One region of the Pseudomonas sp. JDS08PS003 genome, then DNA from elsewhere that is predicted to be linked to it. Evidence: riboswitches for the same ligand, from Rfam matches in the RefSeq annotation. Region 1 holds a riboswitch; the other holds the start of a gene.
The links. Region 1 has a riboswitch for cobalamin ahead of cobO (cob(I)yrinic acid a,c-diamide adenosyltransferase). Riboswitches for the same ligand answer to the same signal wherever they lie in the genome.
Positions count from the first base shown of each region.

Region 2: it holds a riboswitch for cobalamin, as region 1 does, so the genes downstream of both, cobW (cobalamin biosynthesis protein CobW) here and cobO (cob(I)yrinic acid a,c-diamide adenosyltransferase) in region 1, are expected to answer to the same signal.

Region 1 covers NZ_CP120724.1:5,404,129-5,411,380, reverse strand. The annotation lists gene P7C00_RS23870 (sorbosone dehydrogenase family protein) at 1-429, opposite strand, end outside; gene P7C00_RS23865 (hypothetical protein) at 500-1,081, opposite strand; cobalamin riboswitch at 1,251-1,484, shown strand; gene cobO (cob(I)yrinic acid a,c-diamide adenosyltransferase) at 1,564-2,175, shown strand; gene P7C00_RS23855 (cobyrinate a,c-diamide synthase) at 2,186-3,508, shown strand; gene bluB (5,6-dimethylbenzimidazole synthase) at 3,501-4,151, shown strand; gene cbiB (adenosylcobinamide-phosphate synthase CbiB) at 4,148-5,056, shown strand; gene cobD (threonine-phosphate decarboxylase CobD) at 5,049-6,041, shown strand; gene P7C00_RS23835 (cobyric acid synthase) at 6,038-7,252, shown strand, end outside.
Region 2 covers NZ_CP120724.1:4,530,339-4,537,590, forward strand. The annotation lists gene cobN (cobaltochelatase subunit CobN) at 1-3,429, opposite strand, end outside; gene cobW (cobalamin biosynthesis protein CobW) at 3,433-4,503, opposite strand; cobalamin riboswitch at 4,601-4,813, opposite strand; cobalamin riboswitch at 4,887-5,120, shown strand; gene P7C00_RS20095 (CbtB-domain containing protein) at 5,218-5,406, shown strand; gene P7C00_RS20100 (CbtA family protein) at 5,418-6,119, shown strand; gene P7C00_RS20105 (cobalamin biosynthesis protein) at 6,116-6,529, shown strand; gene cobM (precorrin-4 C(11)-methyltransferase) at 6,612-7,252, shown strand, end outside.

The sequences.
Region 1 (7,252 bases):
TTCCGCCACGCCGTCGTGATCCTGGTCCCGCAACAGGGTAATGCGATTGGCGCTGGGGACGGCTGCGCCGGCTCGGCCCATTACTTTTCCGGCGATCCAGCCACGAATGCCCTGACTGTCATCCGGCTTGGGTGGTGCATTGGTTTCAGCTACCAATACATCGCCATTGGGCAATACATACAGCCAGCGTGGGTGGTCGAGGTTTTCGGCGAAGGCGGCAACCTGGGTGCCGGCTGCGGCCGTGGGTTTTGCGCCTTGGGGCCAGCCGATGGCAGGGGCAATATTGACCGTGGGGATCAGCGTGGGATTGGGTTCCGGCAGCTTGGGGTTCGGTCCGGTGCCGTCTGAGACTTGCAGGCTGGAGGTTTCGCCGCAGGCGGTGAGGCCGGCGGCGATAACGATAAGCAAGGTGTGTTGAAGCTTGAGCATGCTGATTTCCCTATGAGTGCACGAACGTCGTAGTCATAGAGGAGCATAGCCAGTCGATGGTTCCGCCTGATCAGCGGGCCTCCTTGAACAGTACGGCAATACCCGGATGGTAGTGGCCGCTTTCGTTATGCAGCTTGCGGTAGGCGTAGGGGAAGTACCAGGCTACGGCGCAGCAGTGCTCCTTTTGCAACTCGTCCAGCATGTCCTGAAGTTCTTCGGGAGAGGCGCTGTGCTGGGCTTTTTGCGGGGCTACAAACAGGCAGCCGAGCCTCAGGTCGCTGGGATAGCTGATCTTTTTGGCGTCACTGGCAATGTCCAGCAATGGCTGGGTCAGGTGCAGGCTGTTGACCCGTGGCCAGCGCTGAGTGGTCTGGATATAAGCGCGTTCGTCCTTGGTGGCCAGATACAGGTCGGTACGAGCGTTGCGAGCACCTTCCTCCTGCTGCTTCTTGCTGGGGCTGTGTTCCAGGCTGATCATCTCCGCCATCCAGGCGGCCGCGGAGAGTAATCCCAGGTTGGCCTTTTCATCGAACCAGTACGGGGTTTCGTTATCGCCGCGGACTGCGTTGTAGCGGTCAATGCAATCGAACCAGCGTTCCAGCATCGGGCGCAGGAATTCCAGCTTTGGATTGCTGATGATCATGCCTTGCATCGAACTCACCCCTTATTGTTGTGTGGCAGGACCTGGGTCCCGGAATGTGGCTATTTGATATCATTGCTCTGAGTGTGGCACAAGATTGGCGCCAGTTTGTTGATGCAGTGCAGTTTTGTGCGATGTGCGACGGCCGGCTTTAATTGACGCTCCACCCCCAACCCTCTAACCTTCGCGACTTGTTTCAGGTGCTCTGTGGCCCGTGGTCGACAGAGTGAAACAGGGAAGCCGGTCAGTGCCTGTTCCAGCGATGGACACGGCAACGATTCCGGCGCTGCCCCCGCAACGGTAGATGAGTCAAGGCTGTGCCAGATGCCACTGTGTCGATGACATGGGAAGGCGCGCAGCCCGGCAGCGATGCCCCTCATGAGCCCGGAGACCGGCCTGATCCATCCAACGGCATCACGGTGGGCGATGCCAGGCTAGCGCCGTCTCTTTCTTTTCCTGCCCGCCGTTCCCCAGCCCCAACGGAGAGCTGCCCCATGAGTGAATCCCCCGATCGTGACGAACGCCATCTGGCGCGCATGTTGCGCAAAAAAGCCGTGATCGATGAGCGCATCGCCAACTCGCCCAACGAATGTGGCTTGTTGCTGGTGCTGACCGGCAATGGCAAGGGCAAGAGCAGTTCGGCCTTCGGCATGCTGGCGCGGTCCATGGGCCACGGTATGCAGTGCGGCGTGGTGCAGTTCATCAAGGGCCGTAACAGCACCGGCGAAGAGTTGTTCTTCCGGCGTTTTCCAGAGCAGGTGCGGTTTCACGTGATGGGTGAGGGTTTCACCTGGGAAACCCAGGATCGCCAGCGCGACATTGCTGCGGCCGAAGCGGCCTGGGCGGTATCCAGGGAGCTGCTGAACGACCCGGAGATTGGCCTGGTAGTACTCGACGAGTTGAACATCGCCCTCAAGCACGGCTACCTGGATCTGGATCAGGTGCTCAGTGACCTGCAGGCCCGTCCCCCCATGCAGCACGTGGTGGTAACCGGCCGCGGCGCCAAGCCGGAGATGATCGAGCTGGCGGATACCGTCACTGAAATGGGCATGATCAAGCATGCGTTCCAGGCCGGTATCAAGGCGCAGAAAGGTGTTGAGCTGTGAGTGTGAATTCATGACCGATGTTCGTCATTGCCCGGCGGTATTGATCGCCGCGCCGGCTTCCGGCCAGGGCAAGACCACCGTGACCGCGGCATTGGCCCGTTTGCACCGCAACCAGGGGCGCAAGGTACGGGTATTCAAGTGCGGTCCGGATTTTCTCGATCCAATGATTCTTGAGCGAGCCAGCGGTGCTCCGGTGTACCAGCTGGACATGTGGATGGTCGGGGAGCAAGAAAGCCGCCGCTTGCTTTGGGAGGCTGCGGGCGAAGCGGACCTGATTCTGATCGAGGGGGTCATGGGGCTGTTCGACGGCACGCCCTCCAGCGCGGATCTGGCACGGCATTTCGGAGTCCCGGTGCTGGGGGTGATCGATGGCACCGCCATGGCCCAGACCTTTGGTGCGCTGGCCCTGGGACTGGCCCGCTATCAGCCGGACCTGCCGTTCGCTGGGGTGCTGGCCAACCGGGTAGGCACCTTGCGTCACGCGCAGTTGCTTGAAGGCAGCCTCACCGAGGGACTGCGCTGGTATGGAGCCTTGTCCCGGGAGACTGACATCGAGCTGCCCAGCCGCCATTTGGGGCTGGTGCAGGCCAGCGAACTGAATGATCTGGACCTGCGTCTTGATGCCGCCGCTGCAGCCCTGGCCAGCAGTTGCCAAGTGGCACTGCCGCCGGCAGTGAGCTTTGCCGCACCCACGCCGGAGCCCTGCGAGCCTTTGCTGGCGGGTGTGCGAATCGCCGTAGCGCGGGATGAGGCGTTTGCCTTTACCTATGGCGCCAACCTGGATCTGTTGCGGGCCATGGGCGCGCAGTTGAGCTTCTTCTCGCCGATTCATGACACCGAGTTGCCGGAGGCGGACAGTTTGTACCTGCCCGGTGGCTACCCCGAATTGCACCATCAGGCACTGGCGCAAAACACCGCGATGCTGGGCGCTATTCGTGCTCACCATGGTGCGGGCAAGCCGTTGCTCGCGGAGTGTGGTGGCATGCTGTATTTGCTGGACTCCCTGACCGACGTCGAAGGGCTGCGTGCCAATCTCTTGGGGTTGCTGCCCGGCGATGCCGTGATGCAAAAACGCCTGGCGGCCCTGGCCTTGCAAGCGGTGGAGTTGCCGGAGGGCAGCTTGCGTGGCCACACCTATCATCATTCCCTGACCAGCACGCAACTCGAGCCGATTGCCCGTGGCATCAGTCCCAATGGTGGTCGTGGTGCGGAAGCGGTGTATCGCGATGGGCGGATGACTGCCTCCTATGTGCACTTTTACTTTCCGTCCAATCCGGCGGCGGTGGCGGCGTTGTTCGTGCCGGCTTCTGCAGAGGGCGTGGCAGGTGAGTGAGCAGGGGTTTTCTGCGGCGGAGCGTGAGGCGGTTTATCGCGCCATTGCCGAACGCCGGGACATGCGTCACTTCGCCGGTGGCAGTGTCGCGCCCGAGCTGCTGCAGCGTTTGCTGGAAGCGGCGCATCAGGCGCCCAGTGTCGGGTTGATGCAACCCTGGCGCTTTATCCGTATCAGCGATCGACCACTGCGTGGACGAATCCAGCAGTTGGTGGAGGAGGAGCGGGTGCGCACTGCCGAGGCGTTGGGGGAGCGTTCCGACGAGTTCATGAAGCTCAAGGTCGAAGGCATCAATGACTGTGCCGAGGTGCTGGTGGCGGCGTTGATGGATGGGCGCGAGCGGCATGTCTTTGGACGGCGGACCCTGCCGGAAATGGACCTGGCCTCGCTGTCCTGTGCCATTCAGAACCTTTGGCTGGCGGCCCGCAGCGAAGGCCTGGGCATGGGCTGGGTTTCGCTGTTCGAGCCCCAGGCCCTGGCCGACCTGCTGGGATTACCCGCCGGCGCCAAACCCTTGGCCGTGTTGTGCCTGGGACCGGTTACCGAGTTCTATCCGGCGCCGATGCTGGCGCTGCAGGGCTGGGCGCAACCCCGGCCATTGAGTGAGTTGCTGTATGAGAATTACTGGGGAGTGAGTCAATGAGTGTGGCGTTGCTGAGTGTCGCCGGGGTGGCGCTGGATGCGCTGCTGGGCGAACCCAAGCGCTGGCATCCGCTGGTGGCCTTTGGCCGTGTGGCGGATCGTATCGAGCAACGTTTCAACGCCGCCGGCCGAGGCTGGCGCAGCCATGGGGTCACGGCTTGGGTACTGGCGGTGCTGCCCTTGACCCTGTTGGCCACGGCCCTGTCCTGGCTGCCCTACATCGGTTGGCTGGTGGAGATCGTTGCACTGTATTGCGCCCTGGGTCTTCGCAGCCTCGGCGAGCACGTCGAGCCGGTGGCTCAGGCTTTGCGCAGTGACGACCTGGATGAAGCCCGGCATCGGGTCGGCTTTCTGGTGAGCCGTGAGACTCGTGAGCTGGACGCCACCGAAGTGGCGCGGGCAGCCACTGAATCGGTGCTGGAAAACGGCAGCGATGCCGTGTTCGCCGCCTTGTTCTGGTTCGCCGTGGCCGGTGCGCCAGGGGTGGTGCTCTATCGTCTGAGCAACACTCTGGATGCGATGTGGGGTTATCGCAACGAGCGTTTTGAGCGTTTCGGCTGGGCGGCGGCGCGAATCGACGACCTGCTCAATTACATTCCTGCACGGCTGGTGGCCCTGACCTATGCCTTGCTGGGCAAGACCCGCCTGGCGCTCACATGCTGGTGGCGCCAGGGCCCGACCTGGGACAGTCCCAATGCCGGCCCGGTGATGGCGGCTGGAGCGGGTGCCCTGGGGGTCGAGTTGGGCGGCGCAGCGATTTATCACGGTGAGTTGCACCAGCGCCCGCAACTGGGCGAAGGCGAGCCGGCGAGTGCCGACTCCATCGATCGCGGCTGGCAGTTGGTGCAGCGAGGTGTCTGGCTGTGGTTGTTGTTTCTGTGCCTGGGGGCTGAATTCTATGCTTGAGCACGGTGGAAGGTTGCGCAAGGCGGCCCAGGAACACGGAATCGCCGAAGAGGCCTGGCTGGATCTGTCCAGCGGATTGGCGCCCTGGCCATTTCCTCTGCCGCCCATTCCCCTGCGTGCCTGGGCGCGCCTGCCAGAAACCGATGATGGCCTGGAGCAAGCGGCCTGCGCCTACTACGGCGCGAGTGAGGTGTTGCCGGTGGCCGGTTCCCAGGCGGCGATCCAACTGCTGCCGCGGCTGCGGCGGGCGGGCAAGGTTGGGGTCCTGTCGCCCTGTTATGCCGAGCACGCCGAGGCCTGGCGGCGCAGTGGCTATCGGGTGCGTGAGGTACTGGAGCAGGAAGTGGATTTCTTTCTCGACAGCCTCGATGTGCTGGTGGTGGTCAACCCCAACAACCCCACCGGTTTGAGCCTGACGCCGGAGCGCCTGCTGGATTGGCACGCCCGCTTGGCCCAGCGCGGTGGCTGGTTGGTGGTGGATGAAGCCTTCATGGATAACACCCCGCAACTGAGCCTGGCCCGGCATGCCCATCAGGTGGGGCTGATTGTCCTGCGTTCATTCGGCAAGTTCTTCGGGCTGGCCGGAGTACGCCTGGGCTTTGTCCTGGCCGAGCGCCGGTTGCTCAGGCTGTTGGCGGAGCAGGTTGGCCCCTGGGCGGTCAGCGGGCCTACCCGGGTGCTGGGGCAGGCCTGTCTGCGGGATGTCGAGGGCCATGCCCGGCAACGTCTGCGCAGTGAGGCGGCCAGTGAGCGTCTGAGTGAAGTCCTGGAGCAGCATGGCTTCAAGCCCCAAGGCGGCTGTGCGCTGTTCCAATGGCTGATCACCGCCGAGGCCGAGCGGCTTTATCAATTCATGGCGCGGCGCGGCATTCTCCTGCGGCTGTTTGCCCACAACAGCAGTCTGCGCTTCGGCCTGCCCGCCGACGATGCCGATTGGGCGCGCCTGGAACAGGCGCTGCAGGCTTATCGCAAGGACTATCCATGAGCACGCTGATGGTACAGGGCACCACCTCGGATGCCGGTAAGAGCACGTTAGTGACCGCCCTGTGTCGCTGGCTGTTGCGCCGGGGCGTCAGCGTGGTGCCGTTCAAACCGCAGAACATGGCGCTCAACAGTGCGGTGACCGCCGATGGTGGTGAGATCGGACGGGCCCAGGCGGTCCAGGCCCAGGCGGCCAATCTGGCGCCCCACACCGATATGAACCCGGTGCTGCTCAAGCCCAACAGCGACACCGGTTCCCAGGTGATCATTCACGGCCGGGCCGTCACCACCATGAATGCCGTGGCCTATCACGACTACAAGGCCATCGCCATGCAGGCGGTTCTGGCTTCCCATGAGCGTCTGCGAGGCGCTTATGAGGTGGTGATGGTGGAGGGGGCCGGCTCTCCGGCCGAGATCAATCTGCGGGCTGGCGATATCGCCAACATGGGGTTTGCCGAAGCGGTGGACTGTCCGGTGCTGCTGATTGCCGATATCAATCGTGGTGGGGTGTTCGCCCATCTGGTGGGAACTCTGGAGCTGCTTTCGCCCAGCGAGCAGGCGCGGGTCAAGGGCTTCATCATCAATCGTTTTCGCGGTGACCTGGCGCTCTTGCAGCCTGGGCTGGACTGGCTGGAGGCGCGTACCGGCAAGCCGGTGATCGGCGTGCTGCCCTATGTCATGGACCTGCATCTGGAGGCGGAGGACGGCATCGACCAGCGCCAGGCCGGCAAGGTCGATCAAGTGCTGAAGGTGGTGGTGCCGGTGCTGCCGCGCATCAGCAATCACACGGATTTCGATCCGTTGCGTCTGCATCCTCAGGTGGACTTGCAGTTCATCGGCCCAGGGCAGGTGATTCCCGCCGCGGACCTGATCATTCTTCCCGGCTCGAAAAGCGTACGCGGCGATCTGGCCTATCTGCGAGCCAACGGCTGGGACCGGGCCATCGCCCGGCACCTGCGTTATGGCGGCAAGCTGCTGGGGATCTGCGGTGGACTGCAGATGCTTGGCAAGCAGTTGCACGACCCACTGGGTTTGGAGGGCGCGGCGGGCTCCAGCCCGGGCCTGGGCTTGCTGGATTTTGAGACCGTGCTCGAAGCAGAGAAGCAGCTGCGTAACGTCAGCGGCTGCTTGACCCTGGAGACTGCGCCGGTCAGTGGCTATGAAATTCACGCCGGCGTCACTCGCGGCCCGGCCCTGGAGCAGCCTGCGGTGCAG
Region 2 (7,252 bases), 870 kb from region 1:
TTCCTTGAGCGTGCGGATCTTCGGCAGGTCCGGCTGGCTGTGGTCGCCGTGGTAGCTGGCGGCCTTGGCGCCGCTGAGGCTTTCCACCGCCGCCAGCATGCCGCCCTGGAACTGGTAGTAGTCGTTGGAATCCAGTAGGTCGTGCTCGCGGTTGTCCTGATTCTGCAGCACCGCCTGTACTTGGCTCAGGCGGGAGGCGAACTGCTCACGGGCGGCAGTGCCTTCGTCGCTGCCGCCATAGGCGTAGCCGCCCCAGTTCAAGTAGACCTCGGCCAGGTCTTCGCGGCTCTGCCACAGGCGGCCGTCGATGGCCCCCTGGACCCCGGCGCCATAGGCCCCGGGCTTGGCGCCGAAGATCCGCCAGCCGGCCTGACGCGCGGCGGTGTCCTGATCCAGACCGGAGGCAATCAAAGCTGCGCGTTCAGCGCGGACTCTGGCCGCCAGCGGATTCATGTCATCGGGTTCGTCGAGGGCCGCCACCGCTTGCACCGCCGCGTCGAACAGGCGGATCAGGTTGGCGAAGGCGTCACGGAAGAACCCGGACACCCGCAGGGTTACGTCAACCCGGGGCCGGTCCAGCAGGCTCAGGGGCAGGATCTCGAAATCGTCGACCCGCTGGCTGCCGGTGGCCCACACTGGACGCACCCCCATCAGGGCCATGGCCTGGGCAATGTCGTCGCCGCCGGTGCGCATGGTGGCGGTGCCCCAGACCGACAGGCCCAACTGCAACAGGTGGTCGCCGTGGTCCTGCAGGTGGCGTTCGAGGATCAGGCTGGCTGACTGGAAACCGATGCGCCAGGCGGTGGTGGTGGGCAGGTTGCGCACGTCCACCGAATAGAAATTGCGCCCGGTGGGCAGCACGTCCAGACGGCCACGGCTCGGCGCACCGCTGGGGCCGGCGGGAACGAAGCGGCCGCTCAAGGCGTCCAGCAGGCCGCGCATTTCTGCGAGGCCGCAAGCGTCCAGGCGCGGGGCGACCACCTCGCGCAACGCCTCGATGATCACCTGCACCGGCTCCCAGCCCGCCTCGTCCAACTGCGCCAGCGGGCCCTGGAGCGCGGCTTCGATCAAGGCGGCGGCATACAGCTCCAGGCGTTCGCGCACGTCACCCGCCGTGCGCCACAAGGCCTCGCTGAGCCGTTGCAACGGCTGCGGACGGCGCCCGGTCCAGGGCTCGGCCAGGGCGCAGTCCAGGGGATCGAAGCCCAGGCCGAAGGCCTTGGCCAAAGCTCGCAGCAAGCTGGCGTGGGCACCCTTGCCATCGCCCCGGGGAATGCGCAGCAAGGCCAGCAGGGTGTCGATGCGCAGTCGGCCGTCAGGGGATTCGCCGAACACATGCAGGCCATCGCGGATCTGCGATTCCTTGAGGTCGCACAGGTAAGTGTCCAGGCGCGGCAGCCAGATCGCCGCATCGGCGTCGCTGTCGAGCTGCTCGCCCAGTTGCAACTCGCGGTCGATGTGGGTCTCGCGCACCAGTTGCAGGATGTCCCGCTGCAGCTCCCGGGCACGACGTGGATCCAGCAGTTGGGCTTCGTAGTACTCGTCCGCCAGCAGCTCCAGATTACGCAGCGGGCCGTAGGTTTCGGCACGGGTCAGGGGCGGCATCAGGTGGTCGATGATCACCGCCTGGGTGCGGCGCTTGGCCTGGGCGCCCTCCCCCGGATCGTTGACGATAAACGGGTAGATGTTCGGCAGCGGGCCCAGCAGCGCATCCGGCCAGCAACTCTCCGAGAGGCCGACGCCCTTGCCCGGCAGCCATTCCAGGTTGCCGTGCTTGCCGACATGGATCAGCGCATGGGCGCCATAGGTCTGGCGCAGCCAGAAGTAGAACGCCAGGTAGCCATGGGGCGGCACCAGATCCGGGTCGTGATAGACCGCGCTGGGGTCCACCTGATAACCCCGGGCCGGCTGGATGCCGACGAAGGTCAGGCCAAAGCGCAGGCCAGCGATCATCATCCGCCCGTCGCGGAACATCGGGTCTTGCTGCGGTGCGCCCCAGCGCGCTAGCACGGCCTGACGATTGGCTTCCGGCAAGGCCTGGAACATCACCGCGTAGTCGTCCAGGGCCAGACTTTGCTGACACGGGCGCTGGTCGAGGCTGTCCAGGTCGTTGCTGACCCCGCCCAGCAGTTGCCGGATCAGCTCGCTGCCGCTGGCGGGCAACTCGGCCGGCAGCGGGTAGCCTTCGGCGTGCAGGGCCTTGAGGATGTTCAGCGCGGCGGCCGGGGTGTCCAAGCCGACGCCGTTGCCAATACGACCATCCCGGGTCGGGTAGTTGGCCAGCACCAGGGCAATGCGCTTCTGGCCATTGTCCAGGCGTCCCAGCTCGACCCAGCGTCGAGCCAGTTCGGCGACAAAATCCATGCGCTCGGGCTGGCCGCGATAGCAGACCACATCCGACTGGCTGCGCTCGCTGCGCCAGGCCAGGTCCTTGAAACTGATGGGCCGGCTGATGATGCGCCCGTCCAGTTCCGGCAAGGCAATGTGCATGGCCAGGTCCCGCGGCCCCAGGCCCTGCTCGCTGTCACGCCAGCCGGGTTCGTTGTCCTGGGCGCAAATGGCCTGGATCACCGGAATATTGCGCCGGAACGGCCGCAGGTGCGGGGCTTCGGGGCTGGATTGGGCAAAGCCGGTGGTATTGAGGATCACCCCGGCCGCGGTTGCATCCAGCCAGTCTTCCACCTGGCTCAGGCAACCGGCTTCCTTGAGGCTGGCCACGGCCATCGGCAAGGGGTTGAGCCCCGCCGCCTGCAGGCGCTGGCAGAACAGATCGATAAAACCGGTGTTGGCCGCCTGCAGGTGGGAACGGTAGAACAGCAGCGCCGCCACTGCTTGATCGGGCTGCCAATCGGCCTGCCAGTCGCTGAGGGTGGCCTGGCTTTTGTGTGGGTGATAGATCGCCGTGCGTGGCAGGGTCTGCGGTTCGCTCCAGGGGTAGTCGCGCCCCAGCAGGCCGCTGGCCAGGCAACGATAGAAGTTCAAGGCGTTATCGCGGCCGCCCTGACGCAAGTATTGCCACAGGCGATCACGCTCGGTGGCCGGTACCGTGCTCAGGTCGCTGAGCTCCGGGTCCGGGCGATCGTCCCCCGGCACCAGGATCAACTGCACTCCGCGTCGGGACAGTTCCACCAGCCGTTCGACGCCGTAACGCCAGTAACCAATGCCGCCGTGCAGGGAAATCAGGATCACCTTGGCGTGGCGCAGCACTTCGTCCACATACAGGTCCACCGACGCATGGTTCTGCACCTGCATCGGGTTGGCCAGGCGAAAGCTGGGGTAGTCCTCGGGCAATTGCTCGGCAGCGTCCGCCAGCAGCGCCAGGCTGGAGTCGCCGCTGCACAGGATCACCAGCTCGGCGGGGGTCTGTCCAAGGTCGGCAATATTGTCATCCGACACGAAACCGCCGGGCTGGGTCCTGAGCAGGTGCATGGGTTACACGCTGAGGGCGGCGCGCAGTTGCGCTTCGAGCTGAGCGGCGTCCAGTTCCTGGCCGATCAGCACTAGGCGCGTGGTGCGGGCTTCGTCAGCCCCCCACTTGCGGTCGAAGTGCTTGTCGAAGCGCGTGCCCACGCCCTGGATCAGCAGACGCATCGGCTTGTTGGGGATCGCGGCAAAACCCTTGACCCGCAGGATGCCGTGCTTGACCACCAGTTGGGTCAGGGCGTCCAGCAGCAGGCTTTCGTCGGCCTGGGGCAGTTCGATGGAGATGGAATCGAAGGCGTCGTGATCGTGATCGTCGTGGTCGTCGTCACCGTCGTGGTGGTGATCGTGGTGGCTGTGGCGGCCGTCGATGTGCTCCTCGGAGCCGGCGCCCAGGCCCAGCAGCACGTCCAGCGGCAGGCGGCCGCTGCTGGCTTCGATGACTTTGACTGCTGGCGGCAGCTCTTCGGCCACTTCCAGGCGCACCTTGGCCAGGTCTTCGGGGTTGATCAGGTCGGTCTTGTTGAGGATCACCAGATCGGCGCTGGACAGCTGGTCGGCGAACAGCTCATGCAGGGGCGATTCGTGGTCCAGGTTGGGGTCGAGCTTGCGCTGGGCGTCCACCTGATCGGGAAACGCGGCGAAGGTGCCAGCGGCCACGGCCGGGCTGTCGACCACGGTGATCACTGCATCGACGGTGCAGGCGCTGCGGATTTCCGGCCACTGGAAGGCCTGGACCAGGGGCTTGGGCAAGGCCAGGCCGGAGGTTTCGATGAGGATGTGATCCAGATCGCCGCGGCGCGCCACCAGTTCGCGCATCACCGGGAAGAACTCTTCCTGCACGGTGCAGCACAGGCAGCCGTTGGCCAGCTCATAGACCCGGCCACTGGCCTCTTCCTCGGTGCAGCCGATGGAGCATTGCTTGAGGATCTCGCCATCGATGCCCAGCTCGCCGAACTCGTTGACGATGACCGCGATGCGCCGGCCCTGGGCGTTGTCCAGCATGTGCCGCAGCAAGGTGGTCTTACCCGAGCCAAGGAAGCCGGTGACGATGGTGACGGGAAGTTTGGCCAGTGTTTTCATCGGATGCCCCTTGGCAAAGGTGGCGGGCAAACGGGACGAGAGCCGCAGCGCAGGAGCGCGCGGAGATTTCGCCACCGGATCACCCCGCCCGGTTGTAGTGAGAATCTGGGATCGAGGCAGGTCTCCTGGCTGAGGGCTTGCCAGTCATTGGACTGGCGGTTTCTGCGCCTTCCCGCAGGCGTTCCGGACGCGAATGCAGTGGCCTTGCAGAAATGAAACCCTTCACAGTTGCGGGGGCAGCCGCGGCATCGACCGCGTTCCCTTCTTAGCTTCGACCGCTGGTCGAAGAACCTCGAAGGCGCAAGGCTACGCAGAGCGCGGGGGACGGTCAATCGGCAATGCGCCGGCGTCCGCAATTGACGACGTTACCCCGGCCATGATTTCCTACGCGCCTTGTTACGGGTGCCCTTCACAGGGTGAAACGGGAAACCGGTGAATCACGTGCTTTACTACAAAAGCCGTGACCAGTCCGGTGCTGCCCCCGCAACGGTAAGCGAGCGAAGTGTCAGATCCACTGTGCCAAGGCATGGGAAGGCGACACTTGCCGGCACGGTCCGACATGACTCGGCCCCTGCCCCTCGCCAGCCCGGAGACCGGCCCGCAACACACACATAACAAACCCGCGGTGGGCGGGCGCTGTTGCAAACCCTGCGTGCCGGTCACGCGGGGTTTTCCTGCGCCACTCTCCCCGCTGACACTCCAGAGGGAAGCGCCATGTCGATCATCAGCAGCACCAGCCATTCCACCAGCAGCACCTCCACCCTGAGCCAGCGCCTGGTGGCCGCCATCGGCGCTTCGCTGCTGGGCGCCTGCCTGGTGTACTTCGCCGGCTTCTCCCATATCGAAGCGGTGCACAACGCCGCCCACGACACCCGTCACAGCGCTGCTTTCCCTTGCCACTGAGACCTGCCGACATGATCAAGCGTATTGCGCAAACCGCAGGGTTCACCGGGTTGCTGGCGGCCTTGCTGCTGACCCTGCTGCAAAGCTTCTGGGTGGCCCCGCTGATTCTGCAGGCGGAAACCTATGAAAAGGCCCCGGCCGCAGAAGTCCATGAACACGCCGAAGGCGCCATGGCCGGCCACAGCCACGACGCCGAAGCCTGGGAACCGGAAGATGGCTGGCAGCGAGTGCTGTCCACCACGGGCGGCAATCTGGTGGTGGCCGTCGGCTTCGCCCTGATGCTGGCCGGGCTCTACACCCTGCGGGCGCCCAGTCGCACCTCCCAGGGCCTGCTCTGGGGCCTGGCGGGTTATGCGACCTTCTGCCTGGCGCCGACCCTGGGCTTGCCACCGGAGTTGCCGGGCACCGCCGCCGCCGACCTGGTACAGCGCCAGGTGTGGTGGGTCGGCGCTGCCGCTTCCACCGCCGTGGGCCTTGCCCTGATCGTGTTCGCCGGCAACTGGCTGCTGAAACTGCTGGGCGCGGCCATCATCGCCGTGCCTCACGTGATCGGCGCGCCACAACCGGAAGTGCATTCGATGCTGGCCCCGGAAGAGCTGGAGGCACAATTCAAAATCGCCTCGCAGTTGACCAACGCCGCCTTCTGGCTGGCCCTCGGGCTGATCAGCGCCTGGTTGTTCCGGCGCAGGAACACGGATCAGTACTCGGCATGATCGAAGTGCGCGCAGCGTCGACCCTGGTGGTCGGCCTGGGCTGCCAGAAAGGCTGCCCGGTGACCACGCTGCGCGCGCTGCTGGATCAGGTGCTGGAAGCCCATCGCATCGATACGCAGCAGGTTTTCGCCCTGGCGAGCATCGACCTGAAACAGGCCGAGCCCGGTCTGCTGGAGTTGGCCGAGCAACTGGCACTGCCACTGACCTGTTTCAGCAGCATGCAACTGGCACCTTATGCCCTGCGCCTCAGCCACCGTTCACAGATCGCCTTTGAACGTACCGGCTGCTACGGCGTTGCCGAAAGTGCTGCCCTGGCCATGGCCGAACAGCTGCATCCCGGCCCGGCCCAACTGCTGATCCCTCGTCAGAAATACGCCCAGGCCACCCTGGCAATGGCCGCTTGCCGGTAAAATCCTCGATAATCCCCCGCCTTGATCATGAGCAATCTTCATTTGAAGCACGGCTCCAGCCCCTTTCTCACAGGAGACAGCCATGACTGTCTATTTCATCGGTGCCGGTCCCGGCGACCCGGAACTGATCACGGTCAAGGGCCAGCGCCTGATCCATCGCTGCCCGGTGATCATCTACGCCGGCTCCCTGGTGCCTCAGGCCGTACTGGAAGGCCACCGTGCTGAGCGGGTGATCAACAGCGCCGAACTGCACCTTGAACAGATCATCGAGGCCATCCGGGAAGCCCATGCCCAAGGACAGGATGTGGCCCGGGTACATTCCGGCGACCCGAGCCTGTATGGCGCCATCGGTGAACAGATCCGCTGCCTGCGGGAGTTGGGCATTGCCTTCGAAATCGTCCCCGGAGTCACCGCCACAGCGGCCTGCGCCGCGCTGCTGGGGGCCGAGCTGACCTTGCCGGATGTGTCCCAGAGCGTGATTCTCACCCGCTATGCGGACAAGACCGCCATGCCTGCCGGTGAGGAATTCGCCAGCCTGGCGGCCCACGGCGCCACCATGGCGATTCACCTGGGGGTCAATCACCTGGAGAAAATCGTCGCCGAGCTGCTGCCGCACTACGGCGCCGACTGCCCGATTGCGGTGGTGCATCGTGCCACCTGGCCGGACCAGGACTGGGTCCTGGGGACCCTGGCCGACATTGCCGAGCAGGTCGCGGCCAAGGG